Regions from separate parts of the Marinomonas algicola genome, predicted to be linked through region 1. Evidence: predicted binding sites of a transcription regulator. Region 1 holds the regulator's gene; the other holds the start of a gene.
The links. Region 1 encodes PhoB, which activates phosphate uptake and scavenging genes when phosphate is short. Its sites were predicted from a motif close to TGTCATANNNNTGTCANA; they were not measured.
Positions count from the first base shown of each region.

Region 2: the regulator PhoB is predicted to act here: its motif matches at 2,201-2,218, upstream of IEZ33_RS12540 (UDP-2,3-diacylglucosamine diphosphatase).

Region 1 covers NZ_CP061941.1:4,232,940-4,236,782, forward strand. The annotation lists gene IEZ33_RS19460 (HDOD domain-containing protein) at 1-57, shown strand, start outside; gene IEZ33_RS19465 (chorismate--pyruvate lyase family protein) at 108-662, shown strand; gene ubiA (4-hydroxybenzoate octaprenyltransferase) at 659-1,513, shown strand; gene phoB (phosphate regulon transcriptional regulator PhoB) at 1,598-2,296, shown strand; gene phoR (phosphate regulon sensor histidine kinase PhoR) at 2,300-3,607, shown strand; gene IEZ33_RS19485 (response regulator) at 3,659-3,843, opposite strand, start outside.
Region 2 covers NZ_CP061941.1:2,734,545-2,738,387, reverse strand. The annotation lists gene IEZ33_RS12550 (hypothetical protein) at 79-327, shown strand; gene IEZ33_RS12545 (GNAT family N-acetyltransferase) at 450-923, shown strand; gene IEZ33_RS12540 (UDP-2,3-diacylglucosamine diphosphatase) at 1,167-1,988, opposite strand; gene IEZ33_RS12535 (PEP-CTERM/exosortase system-associated acyltransferase) at 2,463-3,284, shown strand; gene IEZ33_RS12530 (class I SAM-dependent methyltransferase) at 3,321-3,843, shown strand, end outside.

The DNA.
Region 1 (3,843 bases):
GAAGTACAATCCTCTTCTAGTAAATTACAGGAAATGGTGGACTTACTTCAATCCTAGGCTTACTGACGAATAAACACCTATTTTTTGCGAAAACAAAGAGATTTTTTGTGCTAAATTTCAGTGTAACCAAACAATTTGACTATCATTGGCAACCTCTGTCTCAAGCTCGTATGGACAGTATTCCCAATAATCTAAAGTTCTGGCTCCGCGAGACAGGTTCTTTAACCGCGCTGTTAGAAAGACTGGGGATATTGTCCATAGAAGTCATTAATGACGGTTGGGGGCAGCCGACTCAAAGAGAGAGAAAGGCATTGTCGTTACGTGCACGTGAAGCAACAAGGGTTCGAGAAGTGATTTTGAACATTAATGGTACCCCCATGATTTATGCTCGCTCCATTATCCCAGCAAGCGCTTTAATTGGGCATTGGCGTCATTTAAGCCAACTGAAAAGCCAATCTCTGGGAGGCTTTCTATTCAAAGACAAAAAGTTAGTACGGAGTCCTATCGAAATAGTCTCTCTTCCAAGCAACGTATTTAATAACGTCAATGAAGCGGTTTGGGCTCGCCGATCGATTTTTAAACAGTACAATAAAGGCGTTTTAGTAAGTGAAGCCTTCTTACCCGCCATCACAACATTACCAGTGACACAGTTAATATTATGACAAAACTCCAAGCTTATCTTCAGCTTACTCGTTTCAACAAACCCATTGGTTCACTGCTGCTACTTTGGCCCACTCTATGGGCTCTTTGGGTATCTAGTAATGGCGACCCAGACTGGAAAATCGTCATCATTTTTATGCTTGGTGTCTTTTTTATGCGCTCCGCAGGCTGTGTCATCAATGATTATGCCGATAGACATGTGGATAGCGGTGTGGAGCGAACAAAGAATCGCCCTCTCCCTTCCGGTACGGTTTCTGAAAAAGAAGCTCTATTACTGTTCTCCGTTCTTTGTCTATGCAGCTTCGGTTTAGTCTTAATGACGGATATGAAAACCGTTTTACTCTCTTTCATTGGACTTGGACTCGCGGCTTTGTATCCATTTATGAAGCGCTACACTCATTTGCCTCAATTGTTTCTTGGACTGGCTTTTTCATGGGCTATTCCAATGGCATACAGCGCTCAAGGAGGTTCACTAACGGACCCTGTCTTATGGATGATATTTGTCTCTAATGCACTATGGACCATTGCTTACGATACTTACTATGCTATGGTTGATCGAGATGACGATTTAAAACTTGGCATCAAATCAACAGCCATTTTATTTGCGCAAAATGATTTACTCATTATCACTGTATTGCAAGGACTGGCTCTTTCTCTATTAATGTGGGTTGGTGTACTGAAATCCTTTTCTTTCATTTATTTTCTCAGTCTGATCGTCGCCGCTATTTTGTTCTCTTTACAGTATAAACAAGCTAAAAATAGAGAGCGGCAAGCTTGCTTTACCTCGTTCTTAGACAATAACCGTATTGGATACTGTATATTTTTAGGCATTGTATTGAACTATCTTTTATAAATATAAGACACAAATATGACAGTTTCATCTAATTGTCATATTCAAGGTCTTTAATAGGGATATTACGATTTAGGGGTAGATGCTGTGACGAGTAAAACTGTATTAATAATTGATGATGAATCATCAATACGAGAAATGATTGCCATTGCACTGGAAATGGCGGGATATAATTACTTTGAGGCGGAAAACAGCCAACAAGCTTACGAAATCATCATTGATAATAGGCCCGACCTCATTCTTTGTGACTGGATGATGCCCGGGGGCAGTGGTATAGAGCTAACCAGACGGTTAAAGCGAGATTCTCTTACCGCAGAAATACCTGTGATTATGCTAACCGCTAAAAGCGAAGAAGATAACAAAATTCAAGGTTTAGAAGTGGGTGCGGATGATTACATCACTAAGCCTTTTTCTCCTCGAGAACTCGTGGCTCGCTTAAAAGCCGTTCTACGCCGTGCCAACCCTCAAGGCGTAGACGAGCCTATTGAAGTCGATGGGCTATTATTAGACCCTGTAAGCCAACGTGTTACTATTGGTACAACGCCACTTGAAATGGGCCCGACAGAGTACCGCTTACTCAAATTTTTGATTACCCATCAAGAAAGAGCGTATTCCAGAGCACAGCTTCTGGATCAAGTCTGGGGGGGAAATGTTTATGTAGAAGAACGTACCGTTGATGTACATATTAGACGCTTACGAAAAGCAATCGGCGAAACTCATGATTACCTAATCCAAACGGTTCGAGGAACGGGTTATCGATTTTCAAGTAAACGAACTCCGCAGTAAATTATGAAAACGATTTGGCAACAGGCTTTTATTCGCTGGACACTGGGATTAGTTGTCAGTTTCACCATTGGCATCTTAATAGGCAAATTATTTATGTGCCTATTCTTATTTGTGCTGTTTGGACTGTGCTCCAATTTATATCAGCTGTATCAATTCCACAGCTGGGTTCGTCGGCTAGGAAAAGCCTCCCCACCAGAAGCATCAGGAATTTGGGGCGACGTGTTTGATGCTGTGTATCGACTGCAAAAGAAGCAAAGAAAATCTAAAAAACGCATGCGACGCGCACTTTCTCGAATAGAAAACTCCACCTCGGCACTGAAAGAAGGTGTCATTATGGCGGACAATTTAGGGAACCTTGAGTGGTGGAACGCGTCTGCGGGGCAATTTTTAGGTTTGATGAAACCCGTCGACAGAGGGCAACCGGTCACCAATATCGTCCGCAATCCAGAGTTCTTCCGCTATTTTACTCAGAAACGTTTCTCCGAACCTTTAGTTATTAAATCGCCGTCTCAAGAAGGCATTTATTTAGAAATTCAAACCACTCTGTATGATCAGAATGACCATCTTATTTTTGTCAGAGATGTGACGCGCTTGCATCTTCTAGAGCAAATGCGTAAAGACTTCGTTGCCAATGCATCCCATGAGCTCAAAACACCGTTAACGGTCATTAAAGGTTATTTGGAAACCCTGGATATGTTTAAGGACTCATTACCGAAGAGCATGCAAAAAGGTGTTGACAATATGACCACGCAATCAAACCGTATGGAACAGTTGATTGAAGACCTACTATTACTTTCACGTTTAGAAAGTAATGATAAAAGAGACATCGATCAATGGCATGACATCAACGAATTAGTCAACAATGTGGTGGATTCCGTCCAAGCCATAGGCACCAAACATACTATTCACATCGTGATCCGTTCAGAGTGTAGGCTGTATGGCTCTTATCGAGAGCTCTATAGCGCTTTTTCAAACCTTGTTGTGAATGCCATAAAATATTCCCCTGACGGAGGCAACATTACTATAAAATGGGAAAATCATTTAGATGAAGGCATTTTTTCGGTATCAGATGAAGGTCTAGGCATTGAAGCGAGATACATTCCACGTTTAACAGAACGTTTTTTTCGTGTCGATAAAGGTCGAGGCTCAAACACAGGAGGCACTGGGCTCGGACTTGCCATTGTTAAACACGTACTTTTACATCACGATGCTAAGTTACTTATCACTAGCCAACCAGGGCAGGGTAGCGTTTTTTCCTGTCACTTTTCAGGGAAGCGTATCCAACAGCCTTTAGCTCATAAAGAACAATAAAATCATGATAAATTCGGTTTTATGGTTCGATAAGTGAGAGCGCTATCCCTATTAAAGGCTCTTAAATAAAGCGTCAATAAATTTCTCTTTTACGTCATCCTGATCAATTAAACCCAAGGTCACGGTTAAAAAAGTGGAATCGTGTTTTTTCTCTGTCGTCGCCACACTTTGCACATAATAATTCAGTCGATTTACCGTACCCGAAAACTCCAAGTCCAATACAGACTGCCCCAATA
Region 2 (3,843 bases), 1.5 Mb from region 1:
AAAAAGCCTAGTGTTTCTTTAACCTAGCTATGACAACAGGTATCCTATGCCGTTTACAATGCGAATGAGACTAGGTGAATGATCAACGATAATGAAGTAATTGAAACGCTAGAAGAGTTAGAGGCGTTTCTTTTGGTAATTGAAAATGGTGGTTTAGGTTTAAATAATGTGGGTGGGATTGCTTTGGCGACCAACAATACTAATGGTCGACCTTTTGTTGCGGTATTAGATGACAATCACCAGTTATTACTAGGACGTTGGGTCACACAAGATGTTTTTGATTCTGGCAAAGATCTTGTTCGAAAAGGCCCAAAAAAACGCCATTAATTAACGACTTTATTGATCAAGAGGGTGAATCGATTTGCTAACTTGGCCTAGACTAGAGACCTTGTTAGTGGTCGCAAGCAACCCTTCTATCAATTCAATGTATCAAATGAGGAGGTATGAATATGGTTGTGCTTAGGGACATGTGCGAGCAAGAATACCCTATGTATTGCGAGTATTTCATTGATGACTACAGTAGGGAAATCTCTAAAAATTATGGGCATTCTAAAGCACTTGCTATTGATATAGCCAAAAAAGATCTTGACCGTAGCTTTCCCAATGGTCTTGCTGGCAACGAGCATTCATTATTGTGCATTGATGCTGAAATGGGTGAGAAGATACGCCATGTAGGTTATCTTTGGCATTCTGTTAATGTCGCCGACAAGTCTACCTTTATCTATGACTTTTATGTGTCAGTCGAGTACCAAGGATTAGGGATAGGTAAGGAAGCCATGTCGGTGTTAGAAAAACAATTGCAAGCCAAAGGTATCACCCAAATTAAACTAAGAGTGGCTTACCATAATGAACGAGCACTTAAGTTATACAAAGAAGTGGGCTTTGTTGTGACAGGTTTTAATTTGTCTAAGAACATTGGCTGAAAGGCTTAAATGAATCCAAAATCCAGTTTTAAAACGCCTTTAAATTGTACTGATATTCTGCATTTAGGCTTAGTTGTCTTACATTTCTCAAGCAACAGCCACTCTTTTTTCAAGTAATGGCCACTTTCGTTTATTACTCTCTGCTTTTTTTTGGCATTTTTGAGCTTAAGCGGTGCTTTGTAACCCACGTGTGTGGGAGTAAAAGATGGAACCTTATTGATATCGGGTTTCGTCACTGTGTTGTTATGTGTATTTGATTGGCCGAGACCTTGTATTTGGGGTTGTGCCCCAATGGGTTTCCTGTTTTGGTTCTTCGGCTATAATATGAGGGTTCTCTGACCAATGAAGTAAGCTGAAAACACCTTGTTCATTTTCAACCAGGGCTGAGCAGTATTCAACCCAGTCACCGTCGTTACAATAAAGTCTGCCGTCTTGTTGGCGAAAAGAAGCGTAGTGTATATGACCGCAAATGTAGCCATCTACATGATGATGCTCAGCTGACTTTAAGGCGGCTTGCTCGAAACGGCCAATGAATTGTTTTGCTTTATTTATGTGGTTTTTGATGTAGTTTGCAAAAGACCAGTAGGGGAGACCAATTAACTTCCTCGCCCAATTGATCGTGTTGTTTAACTTGAGCATTATTCCGTGAGCCCGATCGCCAATCGCTAATAACAAAGGACTGATTTTAACCACCTGATCAAACTCATCGCCATGGCTAACGTAGAAACGTCGACCATCAACACTGGTATAAATATCGTTTAATTTAATATCAATACTCGCAATACTTTGCCCTGCTAACTGTCTAAAAAAAGCATCATGATTACCAGGTATGTAGATGACTTTTGTTCCTGTTTTAGCTTTTTGCATGATTAGGCTGATAATCCTTCTATGTTCATCGGTAAAATACGCCTTTTTCTGCATTTCATATAAGTCAATAATATCACCTACTAAATATAAAGTGTCGCATTCTACTCTATTAAGAAAATCGATCAGGTGATTTGCTTGGCAGGCACGCGTGCCTAAATGAACATCTGAGATAAATACAGAGCGGTAACGGGTTTGCATTTTACTTTCCTTTAGCCTCAAAAAGGTCCAAATACTGCGTATGGGATTCATTTATGCTAATGGTGAAAAATGTCACTTCTAAGTCAATTTGGCTACGGTTTTATTAAAAAATGGGAAGGTGATTTATTAAAGGAAACCGTTTTCTTTTTTCTTAACTCTATAATCGTTTAATAGGTTTTCTTATAGCGATTTACAACTGAGCATGGATCGCTTTTCATATTAATTTAATCAAAGTAAAGAATACTATTTTTGCTTTTCAGCATTAAGCAAAAAAAACTGGTTTTCTAGGATTCCGATACAGTTGATTCATTCTCTTTTACTCAATAATACTGAGGCCCTATATTTAATGAAAATATCAAAACCCTTGGTTGGTTTTTTTCATTCTAATTATTTTTGAATATAAGTTATCTTATGGGTTTGTTATAATAATTTGAAACGACCATTTCATTATCAAACAGTAGGGACTCACCATTAATGGCCTCTAAATTTATTAAGCGAGCTGTTCGACATTCCTTCGTTAAGCCTATGGTCGAGTCAGTAAAGCAAGTGGTTGTTAATTACAAAACGGTTCAGCTTACTCGGCATTTTAGTCAATATTTCTTACCTGTTGCTGTTCAAAGTCACAGTGAGTTGGTCGTAAGTCAACAGCTGCGCCATAAGGTATATTGTGATGAAATGAATTTTCTACCTTTGTCGTCAGATAAAATTGAGCAGGATGAAATGGATCATCATTCCTATCATTGTTTTATAAAGCACATCTCAAGCGACGTATGTGCAGGGACAGTACGTATCGTCCATTCAAAAGAAACGGCTAATCTCCTCCCTATAGAAGTGCATTGCAAAGAGTTATTAGAGCAATGTGTTATTAAACCCAATGATTTTCCTCGTGACCAATTAGGGGAAATTTCTAGATTAGCCGTAGATTCCCAATTTCGCCGACGACAACATGAAAAAGAGGCTCGCATTGATCTTGATGAATGTGTTGAAGCCGATCTTATTACGGAAAAAGAGTTGCGCACTTTTCCATTAATCTCTCTCGCAGTGTATTTGGCGGCCGGTAATATCTGCCAATTTAAAAATATAGAACATATTTTTGTGATGATGGAACCCAGACTTGCCAAAAGGCTGTCTTCAGTGGGCTTTACATTTCAGAAAATCGGTCCAGAAATTGATTACCATGGTATGAGAGCGCCATATTATTGCAGGATTTCAGAGTTAGCCGATAACATGCCCAAAAACTTTAGAGCGCTTTATAAGCATTTGGGTATGGCATTATCATCAAAGTTTGACGATTGAATTTATAATCAAAATTTTTAAAAGGTACATAAAAAAATGAGTGATAAATCGGTTAGTTCAACCGCCTTTACTGTCTTACAAGGCTTGGTTTATATGGGGCTTTATTCGGATCATAAATATTTGGTCAGTGAAGAAACGTGCTTAAACGCCCAAAAAATCATGTCAATGTCCGAGGTGGGTTCTAAAAGGTTAGCTCAATGTAAAAGTGTTTTTTACCATAAAATAGCCAATATTCAAGAGTGGGCTTTGTTGCCCGGAATTCGTCTGCATTATGCTTTGAGAAAACGTAAAATTGAACAGATTACCAAGCAAGCTATTGATAATGGTTGTACTCAAGTCATTAATTTAGGCGCTGGATTTGATTGCCTACTCTGGCAGCTACACGATAAATATAAACAGGTAAATTTTATCGAAGTTGATCATCCAACAACCAGTAAGTATAAAAAAGCGGCATTAGAAAATGATGTTGATACGGATAACTTTCATTTCCTTGAGGTTGACTTTAGTCATCAGATCTTACAAGAGGAGCTCAAGAGATACTCGGCATTTAATCCAAATT